DNA from 2 places in the Streptomyces kanamyceticus genome. Region 2 is predicted to be linked to the other one. Evidence: riboswitches for the same ligand, from Rfam matches in the RefSeq annotation. Region 2 holds a riboswitch; the other holds the start of a gene.

Region 1 (9,396 bases), 5.3 Mb from region 2:
AACGCCACGAGGAGCGAGATCCGCGCGCCGTAGACGATGCGGCTGAAGACGTCGCGGCCCTTGTTGGGCTCGACCCCGAAGAGGAAGTCGCTGCTCACTCCGCCGAGCGCGCCCTTGGGCAGGTTGGTCAGCTCGTCGAGCTTGTCCTGGTGGAAGTCGTTGGGCGGATGCCCCAGCAGGCTCACGATCAGGGGCGCGAAGATGGCGACAAGCACCAGGACCAGCACCGTGATGCCGCCGGCCAGGGCGACCTTGTCCCGCTTCAGGCGGTTCCAGGCGATCTGCTTGAGGGACCGACCCTCGACCTTCTTCACCCCTGCATCAACTGCGGGGGCGACGTCCTCGGTCGGGTCCGCGTCCGCAGGTGTGTCATGCAATGGTGCCGTCATCGTGGCAGGGACCCCTCTCAACCGGTGGTGACCGGCCCGCACTTGCCGCTGTAGCGACGTGATCAGTCCGTCGTACACAGGGGCGAAGGCCCCTTGGAGCGGGAGTCTTCATGCCCGTCGCGATCTGTTACCAGCCTTGGCGGTGAAAGGATGCGTAAACGTGATGCTGATCGAGGTGTTCCGTTATCCGGACGCGAGTGAACGAGGGTCGAACACGGGGCAGTTGGGGTGCAAGGCGGCACAGGAACCCATAGGGCCCCACCCGCATCAGAACGGACATCACGCCCGTTCTCGCTGATCAGTACCGCGATGTGTGGTGAGTGGCGCGGATCAGTACGGCGATGTGGCGCGGATCAGTACTGCGCGGGGTAGCCGTACCCACCGGCGGGCGCGGGAGCCGCCTGGGCCTCGCGGTCGTAGAACGGCCGGGCGTTCGCGCGCAGCCACATCGCGACCGGGTCGTCCTCGTCCGACATCGCGACGGTCGACACGGGAAGACCCTCGGGCACGGCCCCGATGGACTGCTGCATCATCGTGCGCACCGCGTCGACCGACGGCGGCGACGTGTCGTACACATCGAGGCCGATGGCCAGATATGGCGCACCGAGCGCGGGCTGCACCCAGGCCCTGCGCAGCGAGCGGACCGCGGGCGTGCGGTGCGCGTTCTGCGTCAACAAGGCGTAGAACTGAGGGATTTCGATGCTCGGCTCGGTCAGCCTCAGCGGCCCCGCGGGCAGCAGGTCCAGGCCGGAGGCGATACGGCGCAGATCCAGCCAGGGAATGCCGACGCCGCCGCCGGGGGCGTGCGGATTGAGCCAGAGGCCGTAGTGGTCGGGGTAGAGGGTGCGGGACACGTCGACGCCGCGCACCACCTCATAGCTGCGGTTCCAGCCACTCGCGGAGAGCTCCTGGGCGGAGGTCACACACGGTGCGTAACCGAGCCCCTCGATCTCCATGTTCCCGTACTGGGCGTCGGGGGATCCGGCCTGGCCGTGCCAGAGCAGCATCCACACCTGGTCGGCGGCGAGCGCGCGCAGCAGTGCCTCGTAGGCGTCGTAGCGCCCCGGCGTCACCTGGCGCAGCACCTGCTCGACCTGTCCCCCGAGGCTCGAACCAGCCCGTCCAGGGGAGACCCCATCGCCCGCGGCCGTGCCCGACGCACTCACCCGTAACCGCCCCTTCATGACGAAACCGACGAACCCCGTCGCCGGGCACCACTGTGCCCCGGCCGGGTCATGAAACCAGCTTAAGCGGCGATCCCGGCGCGGACTTGACGTACGTGGCCTCAGGCCGCGCGGTGATAAAAGGGCCGCACCCGCTCGCGCAGCCAGTCGCCCACCGGGTCCTGCGCCACGTCGAGCAGCACGAGGTTCACCGGCCACGGCGCGGGCGTCTGACCAAGAGCCCGAGCAAGGGCCTCCATCGGCAGGTCGCGCGCGTTGCCGTCCCAGGTGGACAGCTCGACGCCGATGAAGAGGGTCGGGTCGTCCGTCTCGACGTCGGCCAGGCAGCGGCGCGCCGTGAGCACCACGCCCGTCGCCTCGAACTCCCGGCCCGCCGCGGCCAGGAAGTCCACCGGGTCGTGCTGCCAGTCCGGCTCGTACAGACGTACCCGCCCGCCGCCCGCGGGCCCGTCCAGCGGGGTGCGTCCGGCGCGGCAGAGCTCGGCGACGGCCGCGGGCGGCAGCGGGACGCCGACGGTGCCGTCCGGGTTCAGGGCGATGCCCAGCTGCGGGGGAAGGCCGCGCGCGAACTCGACGGCGGGCGCCACGGTGTGGCCCATCCGGTCCGCCGCGTCGCCGAGGGCCTGGCGGAACTGCTGCTCGGAGCTGAAGACCGGGACGTACGCCTGGCCGTCGATCTCCAGCGTCGGCAGGTCGAGCGTGCCGTTCTCGGGGCCGCCGCCGTTCGGCAGCGGGATCCAGATCGGGCTGCGCCCGAGCACCTCGACGATGCGCCCGCCCGCGGAGGCCGCGGCGCCGAGGGAGGTCGCGAGCACCTCCTCCAGTTCGTTGCCCGGCCATCCGCCGTACGGATGGGCATGTGCCTGCGCCGGAAAGTCCATCTGTCCAACCCCTGCTCGCGACCGCTCTGCCTGCGGCTCGAACCCTATCCCCGACGGGCGGCGGGCTCAGCTGGGCTCAGCTCTCGAAGCCGATCCCCCGCAGCACTCCCGCGGCCCGCCGGTCCAGGAGCACCGCGGAGCCGCAGCCGCGCGGCAGGTCGCCGCGCTCGGCGGCGCCGACCAGGCGGCCGACCGTTCTGCGGTGCCGGGCGAAGGCGTACCGCGACACGCCGCGGCCGCGCGCCCGCTGGCCGTCGAGGGCGGTGTCGGCGGGCACGTCGAGGAGCAGCAGGTGCAGGGTCGTGCCGCGCCGCACGGCCTCGCGGGCGAGCCAGCGGCGCACCCACGCCTGGGTGCCGCAGTCGTGTACGACGACGCTCTCGCCGGAGCGCAGCACGCGGCGCAGGCCCGCGTAGTGCGCGAGGCGGACCAGGGGGCGGTAGACCGCGTACGGCAGCCGCCCCGGCATGCGGCGGGCCCAGCGGTCGCGGGTGTCCTGGGAGTCGACGCGCGGCCCTTCGACCGCCTGCCGCATCAGCGTCGACTTGCCGCCGCCCGGCAGTCCCGAGACGACGACCAGGTCGCCGGCGGCGAAGGTGAGGCGGTGCGGGCTGTGTCCTGCCCGCTGTCTGAGGTCCCTGACCACGGCGACCGGGAGCGGGACACAGCTCTCCCTGGCTGGGGCGATGGCCTGCTTGGGCAGCGCCACCCCCGTGGTCGTGGCGTAGACACTGGCCTTGCTGCGCACCGTGATCGGCCTCCCCATAGCGGTCACGTACTGCTTCCCCGGCAAGTGTAAAGAGAAGGTAATGCGGCACAAGAGCATTCCCGGGCCACGGCTCCCCCTCAGCAGGGTCGCGTGCAATGATGTGCCCGCCAACTCCATACCGGCCGTTTGAATCCGCGCGGGAGAGTTCCCAGCAGCCGTCGTACGACACGTTGACGACGTGCCGACGACGCACTGGGGCGCCGAAGGAGCAAGTCCCTCCCTTGAATCTCTCAGGCCCCGTACCGCGCGGGCGAGGCACATCTGAAAAGCGGACCGCTCCTGCGGTCCCACCCAAGGTGCAAGCCGGGTACCCCGCGTACGGGGACACTCCCGGCGAACCTCTCAGGTTCCGATGACAGATGGGGAGGATCGACCTCGCCCGTCATGCCCTGGGAGTTCCCTTCATGAGCACTGCCCCCCGTCTGACCGCCCTCGATGCCGCCCATCGCGCGCTCGGCGCGACCATGACCGACTTCGCGGGCTGGGACATGCCGCTGCGGTACGCCAGCGAGCGCGACGAGCACAACGCCGTGCGCACCAAGGCCGGTCTCTTCGACCTGTCGCACATGGGCGAGATCACCGTCACAGGCCCCGCGGCCGCGGACTTCCTGAACTTCGCGCTGGTCGGCAACATCGGCTCGGTCGGCCTCGGCCGGGCCCGCTACACCATGATCGTCGCCGCGGACGGCGGGATCCTGGACGACCTGATCGTCTACCGGCTCGGCGAGACCGAGTACATGGTGGTCGCCAACGCCTCCAACGCCCAGGTCGTCCTCGACGTGCTGAGCGACCGGGTCGCCCAGTTCGACGCCGAGGTCCGCGACGACCGCGACGCGTACGCGCTGCTCGCCGTCCAGGGCCCCGAGTCCTCCGGCATCCTGAAGTCGCTCACGGACGCCGACCTGGACGGGCTCAAGTACTACGCGGGCCTGCCCGGCACCGTCGCGGGCGTCCCCGCCCTGATCGCCCGCACGGGCTACACCGGCGAGGACGGCTTCGAGCTCTTCGTCTCCCCCGGCGACGCCGAGAAGCTGTGGAGCGCGCTGATGGAGGCGGGCACGCCCGTCGGCATGGTCCCCGCCGGGCTCTCCTGCCGCGACACGCTGCGCCTGGAGGCGGGCATGCCGCTGTACGGGCACGAGCTGACCGCCGCCCTCACGCCGTTCGACGCGGGCCTGGGCCGGGTCGTCAAGTTCGAGAAGACCTCGCAGTCCGACTCCTTCGTGGGGCGCGCGGCGCTCGCGGCCGCCGCCGAGCGCGCCGAGGCCGCCCCGCCGCGCAAGCTCGTGGGCCTGATCGCCGAGGGCCGCCGGGTGCCGCGCGCCGGGTTCTCCGTGGTCGCCGACGGCAAGGTCATCGGCGAGGTCACCTCGGGTGCCCCGTCCCCGACGCTGGGCAAGCCCATCGCCATCGCGTACGTCGACGCGGCGCACGCGGAGCCGGGCACGCGGGGTGTCGGCGTCGACATCCGCGGCACGCACGAGCCGTACGAGGTCGTGGCGCTGCCGTTCTACAAGCGTCAGAAGTAACGCTTCACGAGCGCCGGGGACAGCGCTCGCGGCCGCCGCGGCCTTCCCTCAGCTCCCCCGTTCATCAGCACTCCCCCGCGTACAGGAGAATTCAGGACATGAGCAACCCCCAGCAGCTGCGTTACAGCAAGGAGCACGAGTGGCTGTCGGCCACCGAGGACGGCGTGGCGGTCGTCGGCATCACGGAGCACGCGGCCAACGCGCTCGGTGACGTCGTCTTCGCCCAGCTCCCCGAGGTCGGCGACACCGTGACCGCGGGCGAGTCCTGCGGTGAGCTGGAGTCGACCAAGTCGGTCAGCGACCTGTACGCCCCGGTCACCGGCGAGATCGTCGCCGCCAACCAGGACGTCGTCGAGGACCCGTCGCTGGTCAACTCCGCCCCGTTCGAGGGCGGTTGGCTGTTCAAGGTGCGCATCACCGGCGAGCCGGACGACCTGCTCTCCGCCGATGAGTACACCGCCTTCACCGCCGGCTGACCCATACCGATAGGGATCGTGTGATGTCGCTTCTCAACACCCCTCTCCATGAGCTTGACCCGGACGTCGCCGCCGCCGTCGACGCCGAGCTCCACCGCCAGCAGTCCACCCTGGAAATGATCGCCTCGGAGAACTTCGCTCCGGTCGCCGTCATGGAGGCCCAGGGCACGGTCCTCACCAACAAGTACGCCGAGGGCTACCCCGGCCGCCGCTACTACGGCGGCTGCGAGCACGTCGACGTCGCCGAGCAGATCGCGATCGACCGGGTCAAGGAGCTGTTCGGCGCCGAGTACGCCAACGTCCAGCCGCACTCGGGCGCCTCCGCCAACCAGGCCGCCCTCTTCGCGATCGCCCAGCCCGGCGACACGATCCTCGGCCTGGACCTGGCGCACGGCGGCCACCTCACCCACGGCATGCGCCTGAACTTCTCCGGCAAGCAGTTCAACGTGGTCGCGTACCACGTGGACGAGGCCGGTCTGGTCGACATGGCCGAGGTCGAGCGCCTGGCCAAGGAGAACAGCCCCAAGGTGATCATCGCGGGCTGGTCCGCCTACCCGCGCCAGCTGGACTTCGCGGAGTTCCGCCGGATCGCCGACGAGGTCGGCGCGAAGCTGTGGGTCGACATGGCGCACTTCGCCGGGCTCGTCGCCGCGGGCCTGCACCCCAACCCGGTGCCGTACGCGGACGTGGTCACCTCCACCACGCACAAGACCCTCGGCGGCCCGCGCGGCGGCATCATCCTGGCCCGCAACAAGGACTTCGCGAAGAAGCTGAACTCCGCGGTCTTCCCGGGCTTCCAGGGCGGCCCTCTGGAGCACGTGATCGCGGCCAAGGCCGTCTCCTTCAAGGTCGCGGCGAGCGAGGAGTTCAAGGAGCGACAGGAGCGCACCCTGGACGGCGCCCGCATCCTGGCCGAGCGCCTGGTGCAGGACGACGCGAAGGCCGTCGGCGTCGGCGTGGCGTCCGGCGGCACGGACGTGCACCTGGTCCTGGTGGACCTGCGCGACTCCGAGCTCGACGGGCAGCAGGCCGAGGACCGCCTCCACGAGGTCGGCATCACGGTCAACCGCAACGCCGTCCCGAACGACCCGCGCCCCCCGATGGTCACGTCGGGCCTGCGGATCGGCACCCCCGCGCTCGCCACGCGCGGCTTCGACGCCGACGACTTCCGTGAGGTCGCCGACGTCATCGCCGAGGCCCTGAAGCCGGGCTTCGACGCGGAGGCCCTCAAGGCCCGGGTGACCGCTCTGGCCGACAAGCACCCGCTGTACCCCGGCCTGAAGTAGTTTCGTACGCTTTAGTTCGTACGTTCTTCCGGGGCACCGCGCACACTGGACACTGAGGACAGTGGGCGCGGTGCCCCGCACCACGTCTCGCGCCCGGCACCACCCGTGCTGTCCGTTCTTCTGCACCACCCGTACCTCTGCACCACCCGGCAGACAACGGCGTCTACCAACCACCATTGGAGTTTCCCGTGGCCATCTCGGTCTTCGACCTGTTCTCGATCGGCATCGGCCCGTCCAGCTCCCACACGGTCGGTCCGATGCGCGCTGCCCGCATGTTCGCGAGCCGCCTCAAGAACGAGGGCCTGATGGCCCACACCACCGCGATACGAGCCGAGCTGTACGGCTCGCTCGGCGCCACCGGGCACGGGCACGGCACCCCCAAGGCCGTCCTGCTCGGCCTGGAGGGCGAGTCGCCGCGCACGGTGAACGTGGAGTCGGCCGACGACCGCGTCGAGGAGATCAAGTCGACCGGCAAGCTGAACCTGCTCGGCATGCACGAGATCGCCTTCGACTTCGACGAGGACCTGATCCTGCACCGCCGCAAGGCGCTGCCGTACCACGCCAACGGCATGACGATCTTCGCGTACGGCCATGACGGCGCGCCCGTCCTGGAGAAGACGTACTACTCGGTGGGCGGCGGCTTCGTCGTCGACGAGGACGCCGTCGCGGGCGAGAACCCGATCGTCCCCGACGACACGGTGCTGAAGCACCCCTTCCGCACCGGTGACGAGCTCCTGCGCCTGGCCTCCGACACCGGCCTCTCCATCTCCGCGCTGATGCTGGAGAACGAGAAGGCGTGGCGCACCGAGGAAGAGATCCGGGCGGGCCTCCTCGACATCTGGGGCGTCATGCAGGCGTGCGTGTCCCGCGGCATGTCCCGCGAGGGCATCCTGCCCGGCGGCCTCAAGGTCCGCCGCCGCGCGGCCAACTCGGCGCGCCAGCTGCGCGCCGAGGGCGACCCGCAGGCCCGCGCCATGGAGTGGATCACGCTCTACGCGATGGCCGTGAACGAGGAGAACGCCGCGGGCGGCCGCGTGGTCACCGCCCCCACGAACGGCGCGGCGGGCATCATCCCCGCCGTCCTGCACTACTACATGAACTTCGTGCCCGGCGCCGACGAGGAGGGCGTGGTCCGCTTCCTGCTCGCCGCGGGCGCCATCGGCATGCTCTTCAAGGAGAACGCCTCGATCTCCGGCGCCGAGGTCGGCTGCCAGGGCGAGGTCGGCTCCGCCTGCTCGATGGCGGCGGGCGCCCTGGCCGAGGTCATGGGCGGCTCCCCCTCCCAGGTCGAGAACGCCGCCGAGATCGGCATGGAACACAACCTCGGCCTGACCTGCGACCCGGTCGGCGGCCTCGTGCAGATCCCGTGCATCGAGCGCAACGGCATGGCGGCGGTCAAGGCCGTCACCGCGGCGAAGATGGCGATGCGCGGCGACGGCTCCCACAAGGTCTCCCTCGACAAGGTCATCAAGACCATGAAGGAGACGGGCGCGGACATGAGCGTCAAGTACAAGGAGACGGCTCGGGGCGGGCTCGCGGTGAACATCATCGAGTGCTGAGGCGGCGGGGCCGGGTGCGTCAACAGGTGGCGTCGGAGCCGACCGGCTTCCTGGTGATGAGGTAGGCGTCGACGGCCTCGGTCACGCAGGAACCCGCGCGGCCGTACGCGGTGTGGCCCACGCCCTCGTAGGTCAGGAGCATGCCGCCGGGGAACTGTTCCGCCAGCGCCCGCGCCTCCTCGTACGGCGTGGCCGGGTCGCCCGTGGTGCCCACCACCAGGACCGGCGGGACGCCCTTGGCGCTGACGCGGTGCGGGCGCTGGGTGCCGGTGGGCCAGTTCGCGCAGGTCAGCTCGTCGACGACGCTTGAGGTGCCGTACACGCCCGCGGCCTTCCCCGCCGGGCCGAGGGCGTTCCAGTAGGGGCCTGCGGTGCGCGGGTGCGGGGTGTCCAGGCAGCTGACGGCGAGGATGGCCTCGTCGTCGTTCTCGGGGTCCGTGCCGCGCGGCTTCTTGTGGGAGTCGGTGGACGGCTCGTCGCCTTCGGCCAGCGCCGCCAGCTTGGTGCCGTCGCCGTCCACCGCCGCGCTCAACGCCTCGGAGAGGTCCTCCCACTGGTCCTCCGGGGTGTACATCGCGCCCGTGACGATGTCGAGCAGCGTCCTGGCGTCGACGTCGTACAGATCCTCGTCGTCGACCGGCAGCGGCTCACGCGCCGCCTGCTCGTAGAGCTCCTCGATCAGCTCGGATATCTCCCGCGGCGTCGCGCCGGGGCAGCTGTCGCCCGCGATGTCGGCGCACTGCTCGGCGTAGTCGTCGACGGCTCGGCGGAAGCCGGTGCCCTGGCTCAGCGCGCGCTGCCGCCAGTTCAGGGAGGGGTCGATCGCGCCGTCCAGGACGAGGGCGCGGACGCGGTGCGGGAACTGTTCGGCGTACGAGGTGCCGAGGCTCGTGCCGTAGGACCAGCCCAGGTAGGTCAGCTTCTTGTCGCCGAGCGCCGCGCGCAGGACGTCCAGGTCACGGGCCGCGTCCACCGTGCCGACCTGGCGCAGGATGCCGCCGCTGGCCCGTACGCACCCGGCCGCCTCGGCGCGGGCCGCGGCGAACGCGCGGGCGCGGTCCTTCGCGGTGGCGGGGGTGATCGGCTCGGGTTCCCCGGACTCCTCACCGGTGTCCTGCGCGCACGTCACCGCGGGCTTGCTGCCGCCCACGCCGCGGGGGTCGAAGGAGACGATGTCGAAGCGGGCGCGCACGGCGCGGCTGAACACCTCGCCACCGTCCGCCTTCAGGTCGCTCACACCGGAGGCGCCGGGCCCGCCCGGGTTGTAGACGAGCGAGCCGACGCGCTCGTCCGGGTCGGCCGTCGCCGCCTTCGTCACCGGCA
Region 2 (9,396 bases):
CTACAAGGACGCGCAGGCGGGCTACGCGCGCGGCAAGTTCAACGCGCTGGTGATCCTGACCGACGGCGCCAACCAGGACCCCGGCAGCATCTCCCGCGGCTCCCTCATCTCCCAGCTCGACGAGCTCTCCGACCCCGAGCGGCCGGTGCCGATCATCGCGATCGCCGTCGGCCCCGACGCGGACAAGGAGGAGGTCCAGCAGATCGCCGAGGCCAGCGGCGGCTCGGGTCACCAGGTCGACGACCCGGCGCAGATCCACGCGGTGATCCTCAAGGCCATCATGGAGGCGGGCAGCAAGCAGGGCTGACGCGATCAGCCGAGCGGCACGGCCGGTTCCCTGAGCCCCACGGGCCAGGTGTGCACGGGCTCGCCCGCGTGCATCAGCTCGCTGTAACGCCGGGTGGTCGCGGCGAGCGCGGCCTCCCTGTCGAGCCCGCGCTCCCGCGCCCGGTGATACGTCGCCGTCTGCCAGGACGCCCCGTTCACGCGGCGCCTGCACCGCTCCTCGATCATCCCGAGGTACAGGTCGCGGTCGGCGGGCTCGACACCCCACGCGTCCAGGCCCGCGGCGGCCAGCGGCAGCAGTTCGTCGCGTACGAGCTGGACGGCGGGCACTTCGGTGATGCCCCCGAGCCTGCCCCTGCGCGGCCACCTCAGCCGGGCCTCGATGCCGTGCCGACACGCCGCGTCGAAGTTCCGCTCGGCGGCCTCGAACGGCAGCCGGGACCAGACGGGCCGCGCCTCCTCGGCGAGCGCCCGCACGAGCCCGTAGTAGAAGGCGGCGTTGGCGATGACGTCGGTGACGGTGGGCCCGGCGGGCAGCACGCGGTTCTCCACGCGCAGGTGCGGGACGCCGTCGGCGATGCCGTACACCGGGCGGTTCCAGCGGTACACGGTGCCGTTGTGCAGGACGAGTTCGCCGAGCTGCGGCACCCCGCCCGCGTCGATGACGCCGAGGGGGTCCTCCTGTTCCATCAGGGGCAGCAGCGCGGGGAAGTAGCGCAGGTTCTCCTCGAAGAGGTCGTAAGGACCGGTGATCCAGCGCTCCCCGAACCAGGTGCGCGGCCGCACCCCCTGGACCCGCAGCTCGGGCGGGCGCGTGTCGGTGGACTGCAGGAACAGCGGCGGCCGCGACTCGCGCCACAGCTCGCGGCCGAACAGGAACGGCGCGTTGGCTCCGACGGCGATCTGTGCCGCGGCGACCGCCTGCGCCGCGTTCCACACATCGGCGAACCGGCCCGGGGTGACCTGGAGGTGCAACTGCACGGACGTACAGGCCGCTTCGGGCGCTATCGACGAGGACGTGCAGGTGAGCCGCTCGACGCCCTCGATGTCGAGCGCGAAGTGCTCGCCGCGCGCCGCCACGATCTGATCGTTGAGCAGGGCGTAGCGGTCGACGTCGGAGAGGTTCGCGGAGACCAGGTCGGCGCGGCCGAGCGTCGGCAGAATGCCGATCATCACGATGCCCGCGTTCAGTTCGTTCGCTTTTCTGTGGGCATAGTTGAGTCCGGTGCGCAGTTCCTCCGCGAGCTGGTCGAGAACACGTCCTCCCATACGGTGCGGGGCGATATTCACTTCCAGATTGAACATTCCGAGTTCCGTCTGGAAATCCCGGCTCGCGATGCGCTCGAGAACCTGTGCGTTCAACATTCTCGGCAGTCCGTCGGGCCCTGCCAGATTCAGCTCGATCTCCATGCCCATCAGATTCTTGGGCCGGTCGAACCGCTGCTCCGCCAGAAGCCTCTCGAGCCCCTTGAGACACGCCTGGAGCTTCTTCCTGTACACATGTCGATCGGACAAGTCGAACGTGCCCGCCACGACCTTCTCCCCCATCGAAGCGTCCCTCCCTCGGATGGGCAGCCAAGGATCCGGCCGCTGTGTACGGGGGATGATGCCCAGTCGATGTGATCCATAACGCCCCACGGATGACGCCTGACCGCTACGCTGGACGGAGTTGCCGTACGGCACATTCGCCAGGCATGCGGCATCGTGAAGATTCGCTTCCGGAGCGCCTGGTCAAATATACCGGCGAAATTCAGCCGACCGCACGGGCCTGATACGTCGAGGTCACGGAAGCGGGCCCCGAGCAATATCGGGAGAAATACCGCACAAGGACGGCTCATTGCCGCCTTGCCGGGAATATCTGCCACGTCTAGATGAAACACCGTCCGAACACGTCTCGTATAAACTCCGCTCCGAGACAGAGAGTTGGCGCTCGCGGTCCACTGCCCCCGCCCCTCTGGCCCAGAGCTGACAGCGCCGTCCGCATCTGTCCCCCGCTCCACCGTGCCTGTCGTATGAGAGAGGCGACCCACCATGCCGCTGCAAGTTCCCCCTGCCCCCGCGCCCGCCCTGCGCAGCGTCCTCGCGGCACTCGGTTCCCCCACAGCCGTACGCGAGGCCCGCACCCCCTCGCTGCGCGCGGCCAAAAGCCCGGCGAGCCCCGAACTCCCGCTGCCCGTCCACGTGCTGGACCGCATCACGCCGGAAGGCACCTCGCCGACCCGCCTCGCGGGCTGGCGCTTCCTCATCCGCTGCGGCGAGCGCGCGGTGGCCGCCGCCGACACGATGCTGACCCCGGACGGCTGGGCCTTCTCGCACTTCTTCGAGGGCCCCTACATCGCCTCCACCGAACGCGCCCTGCGGCACGCGGAGGCCATGCCGATGCCCTGCCAGCCCCGGCTGCTCTCGGTGCCCGAGCTCTACATGCTCACCCTCTGGCTGCACCGCGACTGCACGGACGACGGCGCGGGTGGCACACTGGCCGCCACCGATCTGCTCGTCCCCCTCGCGCCCGCCCCGCCCGGCATCGCGGCCCACCGCCCGCACCGCGTCGCCGACCTCCTGCCGGTCCTCACCCACCGCCTGGCACCGGCACCGCTGCTCGGCTCGCCCGCCTGACGACACGCCCGAGCCCGCTCGGGACCGTCCTTCCGCACGTGCCCCGCCGCCACCGGCCGCGGGGCACAGCGCTGCCCACCCAAGTGGACTAGCCCGCCCGGGCCACCCCGAACCACCCGAAGAGACAGGGGAGTTGGGCTGAACCGTCCGGCCGGGTGATACGTCATTAAGCAGTAGGAGCCGCTGCGGCAAAATCCCTGCGGATTGACGCTCGTAGGGCAACACTGGGATCGGACCAACTACAACGGGGGGCGGTTATGAACACCGCATCGAGCCACAGGACAGACGTCACAGCCATCTCATCACAGCGAAAGAACCCTTCCATGTGCCAGCACCAACCACCGTGCCCGACAGCCGACTCCGCCGACCGGGAAGCCGCACTGCTCATGGCGAGCCACCCGGAGCAGGGCTGGAGCCTGCTGTGCAACGGCGTCCTGATCTTCGAGGACACCGGTGAGTTGCTGCCGGACGGCCAGATCATCGCCCCGCACCGACCGCTGGGCACCGACCAGATCATGACGGCCGCCTGAGCACCGCCGGCACATCCGCACGGCGCATCCGCACAGGGCATCCGCACCACACATCCGCACAGCGGAACGAAGAAGGGGCCGGCCCGGAGATGAGTCTCCGAACCGGCCCCGACGCATGACCCGCACCGAGCGGGCCGCGCGCATCAGTCCTCGTACGCATCCAGCGGCGGGCAGGAGCAGACCAGGTTCCGGTCGCCGTACGCCTGGTCGATGCGGCGCACCGGCGGCCAGTACTTGTCCGACGCCACGACACCGGCGGGGAAGACGGCCTCTTCACGGCTGTAACCGTGCTCCCACGCGCCCCCCAGGGCGGCGGCGGTGTGCGGCGCGTTCCGCAGCGGGTTGTCGTCCGCGGCCCACTCGCCGGAGCCGACCTTCTCGATCTCCGCACGGATCGCGATCATCGCCTCGCAGAACCGGTCGATCTCGACCAGGTCCTCGCTCTCCGTCGGCTCGATCATCAGCGTCCCCGCCACCGGGAACGACATGGTCGGCGCGTGGAAGCCGTAGTCGATGAGCCGCTTGGCGATGTCGTCGACGCTGACACCGGTCTCCTTGGAGAGCGGCCGCAGATCGATGATGCACTCGTGCGCGACGAGGTCGCCGGGACCGGTGTAGAGCACCGGGAAGTGCGGCTCGAGGCGCTTGGCGATGTAGTTGGCGGAGAGCACCGCGACCTGGGTCGCGCGCTTGAGCCCCTCGCCGCCCATGAGGCGTACGTACGACCAGGAGATCGGCAGGATCCCGGCCGAGCCCCACGGCGCGGCGGAGATCGGCCCGACCCCGGTCTCGGGACCTGCCGCGGGCTGCAGCGGGTGGTTGGGCAGGTACGGCGCGAGGTGCTCGCGCACCCCGACCGGACCGACGCCGGGACCGCCGCCGCCGTGCGGGATGCAGAAGGTCTTGTGCAGGTTCAGGTGCGAGACGTCGCCGCCGAAGTGACCCGGCTTGGCGAGGCCCACCAGGGCGTTGAGGTTGGCCCCGTCGACGTACACCTGGCCACCGGCCTCGTGCACCTGGGCGCAGATATCGGCGACGTGCTCCTCGAAGACGCCGTGCGTCGACGGGTAGGTGATCATCAGCACGGACAGCTCGTCGCGGTGCTTCTCGATCTTGGCACGCAGGTCCTCGACGTCGATCTCGCCGTCGTCGGCGGTCTTCACGACCACGACCTTCATCCCGGCCATCACGGCACTCGCGGCGTTCGTGCCGTGCGCGGAGGACGGGATCAGGCAGACGGTGCGCTGCTCGTCGCCGTTGGCGCGGTGGTAGCCGCGCACCGCGAGGAGCCCGGCGAGCTCGCCCTGCGACCCGGCGTTGGGCTGCAGCGAGACCTTGTCGTATCCGGTCACCTCGGCGAGCCGCTCCTCCAGCTCACGGATGAGCGTGAGGTAGCCCTGCGCCTGCTGGGCGGGCGCGAAGGGGTGCAGCTGCCCGAACTCGGGCCAGGTGACCGGCTCCATCTCGGTGGTCGCGTTGAGCTTCATGGTGCAGGAGCCCAGCGGGATCATGCCGCGGTCGAGCGCGTAGTCACGGTCGGCCAGCTTGCGCAGGTAGCGCAGCATCGACGTCTCGGAACGGTGCTGGTGGAAGACCGGGTGCGCGAGGTAGTCGTCACCGCGCAGCAGGCCGCCGGGCAGCGTGTCCGCGGCCTCGGCGTCGAGCGCGTCGACGTCGGCCTCGACACCGAAGGCGCCCCACACGGCGGCCAGTTGCTTGCGCGTGGTCGTCTCGTCACAGGCGAGGGAGACGTGATCGGCGTCGATCTGGTGAATGTTCACGCCGCCTTCGCGGGCGGCGGAGACGAGCTCCTCCGCCTTGCCCTCGACACGCACGGTCAGCGTGTCGAAGTACGCGCCGTGCACGACCTCGACACCCCCCGCGGTGAGCCCGGCGGCGAGCAGCGTCGCGTACCGGTGGGTGCGCCGCGCGATCGACTTGAGGCCCTCGGGCCCGTGGTACACCGCGTACATTCCGGCCATGACCGCGAGCAGCACCTGCGCGGTACAGATGTTGCTGGTGGCCTTCTCACGGCGGATGTGCTGCTCACGGGTCTGCAGCGCGAGCCGGTAGGCCTTGTTGCCGTCGGCGTCGACGGAGACGCCGACGAGCCGCCCGGGCAGACTGCGCGCGAACTTCTCGCGCACCGCCATGTAACCGGCGTGCGGCCCGCCGAAGCCCATCGGCACACCGAAGCGCTGCGTCGTACCGACCGCGATGTCGGCACCGAGCTCGCCGGGCGAGGTGAGCAGCGTGAGCGCGAGCAGGTCGGCGGCGACGGTGACGACCGCGCCGAGCTCGTGCGCCTGGTCGATCAGCGGCTTGATGTCCCGTACGGCACCGGAGGCGCCCGGGTACTGGACCAGCACGCCCACCACACCGCGCTCGGCGACCTCGGCGGGCACGCCCTCGCTCAGATCGGCGACGACGATCTCGACGCCGGTCGGCTCGGCGCGGGTCTGGATGACGGCGATGGTCTGCGGCAGCGCGTCGGCGTCGACCAGGAACACACCGTTCTTGACCTTGCCCATGCGCCGCGAGAGCGCCATGGCCTCGGCGGCGGCGGTGCCCTCGTCCAGGAGCGAGGCCCCTGAGGTGGGGAGCCCCGTCAGCTCGGCGACCATGGTCTGGAAGTTGAGCAGCGCCTCGAGGCGGCCCTGCGAGATCTCCGGCTGGTACGGCGTGTAAGCGGTGTACCAGGCCGGGTTCTCCATCACGTTCCGCAGGATGACCGGCGGGGTGAAGGTCCCGTAGTAGCCGAGCCCGATCATGGAATCGAGGACCTGGTTGCGGTCGGCGAGCGAACGCAGCTCGGCGAGCACCTCGGCCTCGGTGCGCGCACCGGGCAGGTTCAGCGCTTCGGCGTTCTTGATCACATCCGGCACCGCGGCGGCCGTCAGCTCGTCGAGCGAGCCGTACCCGACCTGGGCGAGCATCTTGGCCCGCGCTTCCGCATCGGGCCCTATGTGCCGCTGCTCGAAGGGGATGCCCTGCTCGAGCTCGGACAGCGGGATGCGATTGGTGGCAGTCATTGCGGAGGCCTCCTGGTCTGCACGACCTGCGAGGGGTACCACGGCGCGGGTACCCGGACGGCCTCCCCCTCTGTCATCTCAACCTGAGAGCTTCACAGACCCGTCGAGTCCCGAGACAGATCTGCTTTCACCGTCGGTGAGGAAGGGTTCCGAACGTGCCCGCCCGACGCCCGCCCTGCTTTCCAGAGTGACCTCGTCCATGCGGTACGGGTGCCTGAGAGATTCCGGGGAGGATTTGCTCCTTCGGCGCCTCCGGAATCACCTCCCGGAGAGCTCTCCCGCACGGGGTCAGCAGCCAGCCGCCAGCCTACCAGCGAGGACCACGGCCGTTCGTTCGAGTGGCCGCCTGCCCCGAAGTGCTCTTTCGTAGTGAGTACGAGCGGTTAAAGATGAGTTACGCCCATATTCGACACCCCTCGACCAGCTGGAGGGCCCGTGCAGACCGACATCGATCCGCGGAACCTGATCGGCCGCAAGGCGTTCGACCGGAACGGGGCGAAGATCGGCACGATCGACGAGGTCTACCTCGACGACGCGACCGGTGCCCCCGAGTGGGCGGCCATACGCACCGGACTCTTCAGCCGCGACGCCTTCGTCCCCCTGGAACCGAGCGAACTGATCGACGACGGCACCCTGCGCATCCCGTTCGACCGCGCCCTGATCAAGGACGCCCCCGACTTCGGCGTGGGCCGCCACCTCTCCCCCGAACAGGAACTCCAGCTCTACCACCACTACGGTCTGGACACCACGCCCCCGCAGTCACCCCCGCAGGACCAGGACTTCGGCCACATCGCAGGCTCAGAAACGTCCTGACCCGGCCCCACACCGCACCGGCACCGCGGCACCGCTGCTTCGCGGCTTCGCGCAAGCCCGAGCCCGCACCTCGGCTTCCTGTCACTCCTGGCCCCCAGGCGCCCCACACCCCCGAGCCAGCTCGGCCCACCCGCTCGGCACCCCCACTCCGACCAGCGGCAACGGCTCCGCGGGCTCGAGATCCAGGTCGTCGGTCCTGAACGTCCGCACCCGTCCCGGCTCTGACCCCGGCGTCTCGAAGCGCACGGTCACCCGCCCGAGACCGCTCCCCTGCACCCATCCGTGCCCGTACTCGGCGTGCCGCACGTCGTGCCCCGCCGCCCACCGCCGCTCGGCCGGCGCCACCGGCTCCTCGACGACCTCCGCTCGCGGCTCACCCGGGGCAGCCTCATCCGCCCCCGACTCCCCCTCCGCACCAGCAGCCTCCCCCGCCTCAGCGGCCTCAGCGGCCTGTGCCTGCGCGAACAGGTCCTCCTGCGTGTAATCGGCGAGACCCGTGACCCCCACCCCCAGCAACCGCACCCCACCCGTGGTGTCCACCGACTCGAGCAGGCGCGCCGCGGCCTCCCGCACCACCCCGGGATCGTCCGTCGGCCCCCGCAGCGTCTCGGACCGCGTCAGCGTCGAGAAGTCGAACCGCCGCACCTTCAGCACGATGGTCCGCCCCGAGTGCCCCGCCGCCCGCAGCCGCTGCACACACCGCTCGGCAAGCCGCGAGACCTCCGTACGGACCCGCACCCGGTCATGGATGTCCACGTCGTACGTGTCCTCGACGCTGACCGACTTGGTGTCCCGCTCCGCCACCACGGGCCGCTCGTCAAGGGCCTGCGCCATCGCGTACAGCGAGCCGCCGTGCGCCTTGCCGAGGAGTCGTACGAGCTCGTCCTCCCCGGCCTCCGCGATCTCCTCGACCGTCATGATCCCGGCCCGCCGCAGATGGTCCCCGGTGGCCGGGCCCACCCCGGGCAGCGTACGCACCGACATCGGTCCCAGCAGGGCCCGCTCCGTCCCCGGCGCTATCAGCCGGAGCCCGTCCGGCTTGGCCTCCTCCGAGGCGATCTTCGCGAGCATCTTGGACACCGCGAGCCCCACCGACCCGGTCAGCCCCGTCACCGCCCTGATGTCCGACCGCAGCCGCTCCCCCACGGCCCTGGCCGAGGCCTCGTCATCGGCGACGCCGCCCGCTTCCAGGTCCACGAACGCCTCGTCGAGGCTGAGCGGCTCCACCAGCGGCGACAGCTCCCGCAGGAGCCCCATCACCTGCTCGCTGACCTCCCGGTACAGACCGAAGCGCGGCACGAGGTACGCCGCGTTCGGCGCGAGCCGCCGCGCCTGCCCCATCGGCATCGCCGAATGCACCCCGAACCGCCGCGCCTCGTACGACGCGGTGGCCACCACCCCGCGCGGCCCGAGGCCGCCCACGACCACGGCCTTCCCGCGCAGGCTCGGCTTCGCGGCCTGCTCGGCGGACGCGTAGAAGGCATCCATGTCCAGATGCAGAATCGTCGGCGCGCTTCTCACACACCCGATGCTGCCCTATGGCACTGACAACGCCGCCTCGCGCCATGCGAAGCGGCGTCAGGGCGGGCGTCGGGGCGGAGGCTCTCAGACGGCCCTGTTGCGGCGCCTGGCGAGCTCGTCGGCGGGGTTGTGCCCGACGAGCGTCTCCCCGGTGTCGATGCGCTCACCGTGCAGCTGGGACAGCGCGGACTCGACGTCCCGCCAGACGACGCCCACGGCGATCCCGAAGACGCCCTGACCGCCCTGGAGCAGATCGTGGACCTCGCTGGGCGAGGTGCATTCGTAGACCGTGGCCCCGTCGCTCATCAGCGTCATCCGCTCGAGATCACGGAACCCGCGCTCCCGCAGGTGCTGGACCGTGGTGCGGATGTTCTGCAGCGACACCCCGGTGTCGAGGAACCGCTTCACGATCTTCAGGACGACGACGTCCCTGAAGCTGTAGAGCCGCTGGGTCCCCGACCCGCCCGCGGCCCGCACGCTGGGCTCGACCAGGCCCGTGCGGGCCCAGTAGTCGAGCTGTCGATACGTGATACCGGCGGCCGCGCACGCGGTGGGACCGCGATACCCGATCTGCTCGGAGTTCTCGGACGTCGCGTCCC

The links. Region 2 has a riboswitch for glycine ahead of gcvP (aminomethyl-transferring glycine dehydrogenase). Riboswitches for the same ligand answer to the same signal wherever they lie in the genome.
Region 1: it holds a riboswitch for glycine, as region 2 does, so the genes downstream of both, gcvT (glycine cleavage system aminomethyltransferase GcvT) here and gcvP (aminomethyl-transferring glycine dehydrogenase) in region 2, are expected to answer to the same signal.

What each region holds. Positions count from the first base shown of each region.
Region 1 is NZ_CP023699.1:3,202,887-3,212,282, forward strand. Features, by position in the region: gene CP970_RS12840 (ABC transporter permease) at 1-389, opposite strand, end outside; gene CP970_RS12845 (enhanced serine sensitivity protein SseB C-terminal domain-containing protein) at 743-1,555, opposite strand; gene CP970_RS12850 (enhanced serine sensitivity protein SseB) at 1,675-2,454, opposite strand; gene CP970_RS12855 (AAA family ATPase) at 2,531-3,220, opposite strand; glycine riboswitch at 3,351-3,478, shown strand; glycine riboswitch at 3,479-3,592, shown strand; gene gcvT (glycine cleavage system aminomethyltransferase GcvT) at 3,628-4,752, shown strand; gene gcvH (glycine cleavage system protein GcvH) at 4,851-5,228, shown strand; gene glyA (serine hydroxymethyltransferase) at 5,252-6,514, shown strand; gene CP970_RS12875 (L-serine ammonia-lyase) at 6,703-8,073, shown strand; gene CP970_RS12880 (alpha/beta hydrolase) at 8,093-9,396, opposite strand, start outside.
Region 2 is NZ_CP023699.1:8,552,710-8,562,105, reverse strand. Features, by position in the region: gene CP970_RS37205 (substrate-binding and VWA domain-containing protein) at 1-307, shown strand, start outside; gene CP970_RS37200 (hypothetical protein) at 313-1,833, opposite strand; gene CP970_RS37195 (hypothetical protein) at 2,317-2,901, shown strand; gene CP970_RS37190 (DUF5999 family protein) at 3,225-3,431, shown strand; gene gcvP (aminomethyl-transferring glycine dehydrogenase) at 3,575-6,463, opposite strand; glycine riboswitch at 6,656-6,754, opposite strand; gene CP970_RS37180 (PRC-barrel domain-containing protein) at 6,899-7,276, shown strand; gene CP970_RS37175 (DNA polymerase IV) at 7,358-8,797, opposite strand; gene CP970_RS37170 (MerR family transcriptional regulator) at 8,882-9,396, opposite strand, start outside.